2 regions of the Streptomyces sp. NBC_01244 genome follow, and region 2 is predicted to be linked to the other one. Evidence: riboswitches for the same ligand, from Rfam matches in the RefSeq annotation. Region 2 holds a riboswitch; the other holds the start of a gene.
The links. Region 2 has a riboswitch for glycine ahead of gcvP (aminomethyl-transferring glycine dehydrogenase). Riboswitches for the same ligand answer to the same signal wherever they lie in the genome.
Positions count from the first base shown of each region.

Region 1: it holds a riboswitch for glycine, as region 2 does, so the genes downstream of both, gcvT (glycine cleavage system aminomethyltransferase GcvT) here and gcvP (aminomethyl-transferring glycine dehydrogenase) in region 2, are expected to answer to the same signal.

Region 1 is NZ_CP108488.1:6,534,295-6,539,367, reverse strand. It holds gene OG247_RS29565 (enhanced serine sensitivity protein SseB) at 1-316, opposite strand, end outside; gene OG247_RS29560 (AAA family ATPase) at 426-1,112, opposite strand; glycine riboswitch at 1,304-1,407, shown strand; gene gcvT (glycine cleavage system aminomethyltransferase GcvT) at 1,592-2,707, shown strand; gene gcvH (glycine cleavage system protein GcvH) at 2,811-3,191, shown strand; gene glyA (serine hydroxymethyltransferase) at 3,206-4,462, shown strand; gene OG247_RS29540 (APC family permease) at 4,631-5,073, shown strand, end outside.
Region 2 is NZ_CP108488.1:1,927,328-1,932,400, reverse strand. It holds gene OG247_RS08385 (DNA polymerase IV) at 1-1,113, shown strand, start outside; gene OG247_RS08380 (PRC-barrel domain-containing protein) at 1,670-2,035, opposite strand; glycine riboswitch at 2,156-2,254, shown strand; gene gcvP (aminomethyl-transferring glycine dehydrogenase) at 2,453-5,073, shown strand, end outside.

The sequences.
Region 1 (5,073 bases), 4.6 Mb from region 2:
GGGGCACGCCGACGGAGCCCTCGGGGTTGACCGCGAGGCCGAGTTGCGGGGGCAGGCCCCGGGCGAAGTCCACGGCGGGGGCGACGGCGAAGTCCATGGCGGGTCCGGCGCAGGCGCGGAACTGCTCCTCGGAGCTGTAGACGGGCACGTACGCGGCGCCGTCGATGTCCATGGTGGGCAGGCTGAGGCTGTTCACCCCGCCGGGCAGCGGGATCCACAGGTGGCTGCGCCCGAGGACCTCGAGGATCCGCCCCCCGGCGTCCGCCTGTCCGAGCGCCGCCCCGAGCACCTGCTCCAGCTCGTTACCCGGCCACATGTACGTCTCCGCTCGCTTGCCCTTGATATCGACCCGAGATTAACGGGCGCCCGCGACACCCCGACCGGGGGCCGCCCGTGCCGGGGCCGCCCGCGCCGGGGGACAGGCCCTAGTGGAAGCCGATCGACGTCAGCCGGGACGCCGCCGGGCGGTCCAGCAGGGTCACCGACGCGCAGCCGGCGGGCGGGCGGCCCGCCTCGGCCTCGCGCAGCAGCCGGGCCACCGCGCCCCGGTGCCGGGCGAAGGCGTACGCCGACACGCCCCGGCCCCGCGCCGCCTGCCCGGCCCTGGCCTCCTCCGGAGTGGTGTCCAGCAGCACCAGGTGCAGCGCGCGGCCGCGCCGGCGGGCCGCCGAGGCCAGCAGCGCCCGTACCCAACTCTGCGTACCGCAGTCGTGGACGACGGCCGGGGCCCCGGAGCGGAGCACCCGCCACAGGCCCCAGTAGTGCGCGATCCGGACGGCGGGCCGGTACACCGCGTAGGGCAGGGCGGCCGGCATCCGGCGCTCCCAGCGCTCGCGGGCGTCCTGGGAGTCGACGCCGCCGCCCTCCGCGGCCCGCTTGATCAGGGTGCTCTTGCCGCCGCCGGGCAGCCCGGAGACCACCACGACGTCCCCCTCGGCGAAGCGCAGCCGCCGCGGGCCCTCGGCTCCGCGCAGGTCCCGTACCGCTGCGGGCTCCCCCGCCGTTCCGCCCGCCGCGGGGTCCCGTACGGCGCCGCGCTGCGACGGCACCCCGGCCACCGCACCCTCGACGGTGCCGGTGTTCGTCGCCGCCAGTACTCCGAATCTCCGCACAGTGCTCGCCTCCCCCGCGACGGGTCGCCTGGACCCGGTCCCCCTGAGTGTAAAGAGACGGTAATCCGGTGCCACCGGTTCCGCTCCGGTTCCGCTCGGAGTCTGCTCCGCTTGCGGACCCCCTCCCCCATTCGGCCGCACGTCGTGCAATGATGTGCGCCATCTGGACACCTAATTACATACCGGCCGCTTGAATCCGCGCGGGAGAGTCCCGGCACGCCGCAAGGCGGTGCCCGGGCGCCGAAGGAGCAAGTACCTCCCTTGAATCTCTCAGGCCCCGTACCGCGTGGATGAGGCAGATCTGAAAAGCGAGCCGCGCCACCGCCCGTGAGGGCCCCGGCGACGGTTCCACCCAAGGTGCAAGTCGATGGCCTTCCCCTGGAAGCGGGGAACTCTCGGCGAACCTCTCAGGTTCCGATGACAGATGGGGAGGAACTCCTCCTCGTCATGTCATGCCCTGGGACCCGGGAGCCACACCCATGAGCACTGCCCCCCGCCTGACCGCCCTCGATGCGCTGCACCGTTCTCTCGGTGCGACCATGACCGATTTCGCGGGCTGGGACATGCCCCTGCGGTACGCCAGCGAGCGCGACGAGCACAACGCCGTCCGCACCAAGGCCGGTCTGTTCGACCTCTCCCACATGGGCGAGATCACCCTGACCGGCCCGGAGGCCGTGAAGGTCCTGGACTACGCCCTGGTCGGCAACATCTCCACCGTCGGCGTCGGCCGCGCCCGCTACACGCACATCTGCCAGGAAGACGGCGGGATCCTCGACGACCTGATCGTCTACCGCCTGGGCGAGACCGAGTACATGGTCGTCGCGAACGCCTCCAACGCCCAGGTCGTCCTGGACGCGATCACCGAGCGCGCCGCCGGCTTCGACGCCGAGGTCCGCGACGACCGCGACGCGTACGCGCTGCTCGCGGTGCAGGGTCCGGAGTCCCCCGGCATCCTCGCCTCGCTCACCGACGCCGACCTGGACGGGCTGAAGTACTACGCCGGCCTGCCCGGCACGGTCGCCGGGGTGCCCGCGCTGATCGCGCGTACGGGCTACACCGGCGAGGACGGCTTCGAGCTGTTCGTCTCCCCCGAGCACGCCGTGGAGCTGTGGCAGGCGCTGACCAAGGCGGGCGAGGGCGTCGGCCTGGTCCCGGCCGGCCTGTCCTGCCGCGACACCCTGCGCCTGGAAGCGGGCATGCCGCTGTACGGGCACGAGCTGACCACCTCCCTCACCCCGTTCGACGCGGGTCTGGGCCGGGTCGTGAAGTTCGAGAAGGAGGGCGACTTCGTCGGCCGCGCCGCCCTGGAGGCCGCCGCCGAGCGCGCCGCCGCCAAGGCGCCGCGCAAGCTGGTCGGCCTGATCGCCGAGGGCCGCCGCGTTCCGCGCGCCGGCTTCTCCGTGACCTTCGACGGCCAGGTCGTCGGCGAGGTCACCTCGGGCGCCCCGTCCCCGACGCTCGGCAAGCCGATCGCGATGGCCTATGTCGACGCGGCGCACGCCGCGCCCGGCACCTCCGGCGTCGGCGTGGACATTCGCGGTACGCATGAGGCGTACGAGGTCGTGGCCCTGCCGTTCTACAAGCGGCAGAAGTAGCCCCGTACCGCCCCGTACCGCACCGCACCGCTCTTCGGCGCGTCGCGCCGGTCCGCAGGACCACCGTTCGTATCCACTCCCCCGCATCCAGGAGAATCAGGTCATGAGCAACCCCCAGCAGCTGCGTTTCAGCAAGGAGCACGAGTGGCTGTCGGACGCCGTCGACGGCGTCTCGACGGTCGGCATCACGGAGTTCGCGGCCAACGCGCTCGGTGACGTCGTCTACGCCCAGCTTCCCGAGGTGGGCGACACGGTGACCGCGGGCGAGACCTGCGGCGAGCTGGAGTCGACCAAGTCGGTCAGCGACCTGTACTCCCCCGTCACCGGCGAGATCGTCGAGTCCAACCAGGACGTCATCGACGACCCGGCCCTGGTGAACTCGGCCCCGTTCGAGGGCGGCTGGCTCTTCAAGGTGCGCGTCACGGAGGAGCCGGCCGACCTGCTCTCCGTCGACGAGTACGCCAAGCTCACCTCCGGCAACTGACCCAGGGAACCCTGATGTCTGTACTGAACACTCCCCTCCACGAGCTCGACCCGGACGTCGCCGCCGCCGTCGACGCCGAGCTCGTGCGCCAGCAGTCCACCCTGGAAATGATCGCGTCGGAGAACTTCGCTCCGGTCGCCGTCATGGAGGCCCAGGGCTCGGTCCTGACCAACAAGTACGCCGAGGGCTACCCCGGCCGCCGCTACTACGGCGGCTGTGAGCACGTCGACGTGGTCGAGCAGATCGCGATCGACCGCATCAAGGCGCTCTTCGGCGCCGAGGCCGCGAACGTGCAGCCCCACTCGGGCGCGCAGGCCAACGCGGCCGCGATGTTCGCGCTGATCAAGCCGGGCGACACGATCATGGGCCTGAACCTGGCCCACGGTGGTCACCTGACCCACGGCATGAAGATCAACTTCTCCGGCAAGCTCTACAACGTGGTCCCGTACCACGTCGACGAGACCGGTGAGGTCGACATGGCCGAGGTCGAGCGCCTCGCCAAGGAGTCCAAGCCGCAGCTGATCGTCGCGGGCTGGTCCGCCTACCCGCGCCAGCTCGACTTCGCCGCCTTCCGCCGCATCGCGGACGAGGTCGGCGCGTACCTGATGGTCGACATGGCGCACTTCGCCGGCCTGGTCGCCGCGGGTCTGCACCCGAACCCGGTGCCGCACGCCCACGTCGTGACCACCACCACGCACAAGACCCTCGGCGGTCCGCGCGGCGGTGTCATCCTGTCGACGCAGGAGCTGGCCAAGAAGATCAACTCCGCGGTCTTCCCGGGTCAGCAGGGCGGCCCGCTGGAGCACGTGATCGCGGCCAAGGCCGTCTCCTTCCTCGTGGCGGCCTCGCCCGAGTTCAAGGAGCGCCAGGAGCGCACCCTGGAGGGCGCGAAGATCCTCGCCGCCCGCCTGGTCCAGGACGACGTCAAGGCCGTGGGCGTGGACGTCCTCACCGGCGGCACCGACGTGCACCTGGTCCTGGTCGACCTGCGCAACTCCGAGCTGGACGGCCAGCAGGCCGAGGACCGCCTCCACGAGGTCGGCATCACGGTCAACCGCAACGCCATCCCGAACGACCCGCGGCCGCCGATGGTCACCTCGGGCCTGCGGATCGGTACGCCGGCGCTGGCCACCCGCGGTTTCGACGCCGAGGCCTTCACCGAGGTCGCCGAGATCATCGCGCAGGCGCTCAAGCCCGCCTACGACGCGGAGGACCTGAAGGCGCGCGTCTCGGCGCTCGCCGCGAAGTTCCCGCTGTACCCGACGCTCTAGGCACCGGCCTGAGAGGGCCCGGTCTTGTTTTGCACAGGGCCGGGCCCCTTTCATGACCAAAGCCCCAGGCGGATGCGGCCCATTGCCACTGAATCATCCAAAAAATGGCAAATAGGCTCCGGATAAAGGAAAGACCGCACCCCCCTGGCAGGACGGACAGCACACCCCATGGACATGAGCGCAGCGAACAAGAAGGGACTCAGTCTCTTCGCCCTGATCATGATCGGCCTCGGCTCGATCTTCGGATCGGGGTGGCTCTTCGGGGCCGGCCAGGCCGCCGCGGTCGCGGGGCCCGCGGCGATCATCGCCTGGGTCATCGGCGCCGTCTTCATCGGCATGATCGCCATGTCCTACGCGGAGGTGGGCGCCGCCTACCCGCTGCCCGGCTCGATGGCCCGCTTCGGCACCATCTCGCACGGGCCGGTGCTGGGCTTCATCACCGGCTGGGCGGTCTGGATCGCCATCGCCGCGCTGATCCCGATCGAGTCCATCGCCGGAACGCAGTACATGTCCTCCTGGAACTTCGGCTGGGCCAAGGGCCTCGTCGAGAACGGCGGCCTGACCACCTCCGGCATGGCGATGGCCCTGTTCCTGACGGTCGCGCTGTGGCT
Region 2 (5,073 bases):
CTGGGGGTGGGCGTGACGGGGCTGGCGGACTACACGCAGGAGGATCTGTTCGCTTTCGCCGATGCGATGGCTGCGCGGGCTGGGGCGGGGTCGGGTGACGGCGGCGCCGCGGGGCGGCCTGCGGCCGGCGCTGACGGGGGGCAGGAGCCCGAGGGACCCTTCCGGGTCCGGGGTGCCGTCCCGGGGCCGGGGCCGGGTCCGGGGCCGGAGCCGGAGGCGGACGAGGGTGCCGGTCAGGGCCAGGGTGGGGCAGTCCCCGCCGGGGCGGTGCCGGGCGAGCCCATCGGGCAGGGCCAGGGGCAGGCGGCTGGGGAAGAGCAGGCTGAGGCCGTTGGGCCGTCGGGGCTGGCGGAGGGGCTCGGGCACGCCCAGGGCGCTCAGCGGGGCCCTGGCCGGGGCGAGGGTCCTGGGCAGGGGTCGGGTGAGATCGCTGGGCCGGGGTGCGGTAGCGCGTTGGCGCAGGGGGAGAGCGTTGGGCAGGGGCAGGGGCAGGGGCAGGGGCAGGGGCAGGGGCAGGGGCAGGGCCAAGGCCAGGGCCAGGGCTCGGAGCAGGGCCAGGGATCGGAGCACGGCCAGGGCCAGGGCTCAGAGCAGGTGCAGGTGCAGGTGCCGGGTGAGATTGCTGGGCCTGATCGGGGTGCTGAGTTGGCGCAGGGGGAGGGCGTCGGACAAGGCCAAGGCTCGGGGCTGGGGCTGGGGCAGGCGCAGGGGCTGGGGTCGGGGTCGGGGTCGGGGGAGGTCGCTGCGCCGCGGGGTGTCGGGTCGGGGCAAAGGGGCGACGTCGGGCACGGCCAGGGCGACCTGCAGGGGGTGGGCGTTGGGCGTGGGCCGGGTGAGGTTGCTGGGCAGGGGCTCGGGGGTGCGGGGGGTGTTGAAGGTTTGGTTGAGCGGCGCTGGGCGGCCGGGAGTGATGTGCGGCATGCGGTGTACGGGCCCGGGTGGGTGCAGGGCAGCGGCGTCGGGCGGGTGACCGTACGGTTCGAGCAGCCCGGATCCGAGCCGGGCCGGGTGCGGACGTTCCTGGTGGACGACCCCGAGCTGGAGCCGTCCGACCCGATGCCGCTGGTCGGGGACCGGGCCGTGGGGGTCGGGGGCTCGACGGCTCCGGAGTGAGCCTGGGAGGGCACGTCCTTGCGCCGACCCGGGGTGCCTGTGTCTGGGGGGAGCTGGAGGAACTGTTCGCTGCCCGGCTCCCTGGGGGCCGGCAATAGTGCGCTGCCTGCTGCCTGCTGCCTGCTGCCTGCTGCCTGCTGCCGGGCGCTTGCTAGCGGCCCCGCCGGGTGTCCGCAGCTGGACGCCTGCCATGGGCCGCCGGGTGTCAGCGGGTGCCGCGAGTGTGCTGCTGGGTGCCGGCTGCGTCGTGTGAGGCGCTGAATACCCGCTACCCGCTGGGAGGCGCCGGGTTCCCCGCTGCCGCTGCCGCTGCCGCTGCCGCTGCCGCTGCCGCTGCCGCCGACCGCAGCCAGGGTGCTCGCTGGCAGCTGCTGCGGTCAGGTGTCGGCCGCCGCCGACCGTTCCCGCTGCCCGCTGTCGGGTGTTGTGGCTGCCCGCTGCCCGCTGCCCGCTGCCCGCTGCCCGCTGCCCGCTGCCCGCTGCCCGCTGCCCGCTGCCCGCTGCCCGCTGCCCGCTGCCCCGGGGGTTGGTGGGCAGCGGGTGTGGGGTGGTGGGGTTAGGGGGTGTCGGGGGCTTTGTGGCCGAAGTCGTGCTGGAAGTCGGAGGGGAGGGCCAGGTCCAGGCCGTAGTGGTGGTAGAGCTGCAGCTCCTGTTCGGGGGAGAGGTGGCGGCCGACGCCGAAGTCGGGGGCGTCCTTGATGAGGGAGCGCTCGAAGGGCACGCGCAGGGTGTCGCCCACCATCTCGCTGGGCTCCAGCGGGACGAAGGCGTCCCGGCTGAAGAGTCCGGTGCGTACGGCGGCCCATTCCGGGACGCCCGTGGCGTCGTCGAGGTAGACCTCGTCGACGGTGCCGATCTTGGTGCCATTGCGGTCGAACGCCTTGCGGCCGATCAGGCTGCGGGGATCGATGTCGGTCTGCACGGTCCGGTCCCTCCGTTTGGGCGCAACTCCTCCGGTAATGACTACAAAAGTGCATTTCCGGAGAGGGGGCCACTCGAGGGAGGTGCCCAGATCCTCGCTGGTAGGCTGGGTGACGGCTGTTGACCCTGTGCGGGAGAGTCCTCCGAGTGAGTGAGACGGAGGCGCCGAAGGAGCAAATCCTCCCCGGAATCTCTCAGGCATACGTACCGCACGTGGTGAGGCCACTCTGGAAAGCAGGTGCGGGAACCGGGCGCGCAGTGCCGGTCCCTCTCCTCACCGACGGTGAAAGCCGGATCTCGTGGGCGATCCCCGCGCGGCCCGGTGAAGCTCTCAGGTTGTGATGACAGAGGGGGAGGCCGTCCGGGTGCCCGCGCCGTGGTGCCCCTCGCAGGTCGTACGACCAGGAGGCCTCCGTACATGACCGCCAACCGCATTTCGCTCTCCCAGCTGGAGCGAGGCATCCCCTTCGAGCAGCGCCACATCGGCCCGGATGCCGAGGCGCAGGCGAAGATGCTCGCTCAGGTGGGCTACGGCTCCCTCGACGAGCTCACCGCCGCCGCGGTGCCGGATGTGATCAAGACCACCGCCGCGCTGAACCTGCCCGAGGCGCGGACCGAAGCCGAGGTGCTCGCCGAGCTGCGCCAGCTCGCCGACCGCAATCAGGTCCTGTCTTCGATGATCGGCCTGGGTTACTACGGCACCTTCACGCCGCCGGTGATCCTGCGCAACGTCATGGAGAACCCGGCCTGGTACACGGCGTACACGCCGTACCAGCCGGAGATCTCCCAGGGCCGCCTCGAGGCCCTCCTGAACTTCCAGACCGTCGTCGCCGAGCTGACCGGCCTGCCGACCTCCGGCGCCTCGCTGCTCGACGAGGGCACGGCGGCCGCCGAGGCCATGACCCTGGCCCGCCGCGTGGGCAAGGCCAAGGGCAACGTCTTCCTCGTCGACGCCGACGCGCTGCCGCAGACCATCGCGGTGATCGAGACCCGCGCCGAGCCGATCGGCATCGAGGTCGTGGTCGCGGACCTGTCGGGCGGGATTCCGGCCGAGATCGCCGAGCGCGGCGTCTACGGCGTGCTCCTGCAGTACCCCGGTGCCTCCGGCGCCGTGCGGGAGATCAAGCCGGTCATCGAGCAGGCGCACGCGCTCGGCGCCATCGTCGCCGTCTCCGCCGACCTGCTCGCCCTGACCCTGCTGACCTCCCCCGGTGAGCTGGGCGCGGACATCGCGGTCGGTACCACCCAGCGCTTCGGCGTCCCGATGGGCTTCGGCGGACCGCACGCCGGCTACATGGCCGTCCAGGCCAAGCACGCACGCTCGCTGCCCGGCCGCCTCGTCGGCGTCTCCGTGGACGCGGACGGCAACAAGGCCTACCGCCTGGCGCTGCAGACCCGTGAGCAGCACATCCGCCGTGAGAAGGCCACCAGCAACATCTGCACCGCGCAGGTGCTCCTCGCCGTCATGGCCGGCATGTACGCCGTCTACCACGGCCCGGACGGGCTGCGGACGATCGCCCGCCGCACCCACCGCTACGCCGCCCTGCTCGCCGCCGGTCTGACGGCCGGCGGGGTCGAGATCGTGCACGGCGCCTACTTCGACACGATCACCGCGCGGGTCCCGGGCCGGGCCGCCGAGGTCGTGGCCGCCGCCCGTGAGGGCGGGGTCAACCTGTACCAGGTCGACGCCGACCTGGTCTCCGCCTCCTGTGACGAGACCACCCTGCGCGCCGACGTCGACGCGGTGTGGGCCGCCTTCGGGGTGACCGCGGACCTGGAGGCGCTCGACGCCACCACGGCCGACGCGCTTCCCGAGGGGCTGCTGCGCGAGGACGCGTACCTGACCCACCCGGTCTTCCACCAGCACCGGTCCGAGACGGCGATGCTGCGCTACCTGCGCAAGCTCTCGGACAAGGACTACGCGCTGGACCGCGGCATGATCCCGCTGGGCTCCTGCACCATGAAGCTCAACGCGACCACCGAGATGGAGTCGGTCACCTGGCCCGAATTCGGCCAGGTGCACCCGTTCGCCCCGGTCGAGCAGGCCGAGGGGTACCTCACGCTCATCACCGAGCTGGAGGAACGTCTCTGCGAGGTCACCGGCTACGACAAGGTCTCCATTCAGCCGAATGCCGGCTCCCAGGGTGAGCTCGCCGGCCTGCTGGCCGTCCGCGCGTACCACCGGGCGAACGGCAACGAGCAGCGCACCGTCTGCCTCATCCCCTCCTCCGCGCACGGCACCAACGCCGCGAGCGCCGTGATGGCCGGCATGAAGGTGGTCGTGGTCAAGACCGCCGACGACGGCGAGGTGGACGCGGACGACCTGCGGGCCAAGATCGAGCAGTACCGCGACGAGCTCGCCGTGCTGATGATCACGTACCCCTCCACGCACGGTGTGTTCGAGGAGCACGTCGCCGACATCTGCGCCCAGGTGCACGACGCCGGCGGTCAGGTCTACGTGGACGGTGCCAACCTCAACGCCCTGGTGGGCCTGGCCAAGCCGGGTCACTTCGGCGGCGACGTCTCGCACCTGAACCTGCACAAGACCTTCTGCATCCCGCACGGCGGCGGCGGCCCGGGCGTCGGCCCGGTCGGTGTCCGGGCGCACCTTGCCCCGTACCTGCCCAACCACCCGCTCCAGCCGACCGCCGGTCCCGAGACGGGCGTCGGCCCGATCTCGGCCGCTCCGTGGGGCTCGGCCGGCATCCTGCCGATCTCCTGGTCGTACGTGCGCCTGATGGGCGGCGAGGGCCTCAAGCGCGCCACCCAGGTGGCGGTGCTCGGTGCCAACTACATCGCCAAGCGCCTGGAGCCGCACTACCCGGTGCTCTACACCGGCCCGGGCAACCTGGTCGCGCACGAGTGCATCATCGACATGCGCCCCCTGTCGAAGGCGACGGGCGTGAGCATCGACGACATCGCCAAGCGCCTGATCGACTACGGGTTCCACGCGCCGACCATGTCCTTCCCGGTCGCCGGCACGCTCATGATCGAGCCGACGGAGTCCGAGGACCTCGCCGAGATCGACCGGTTCTGCGA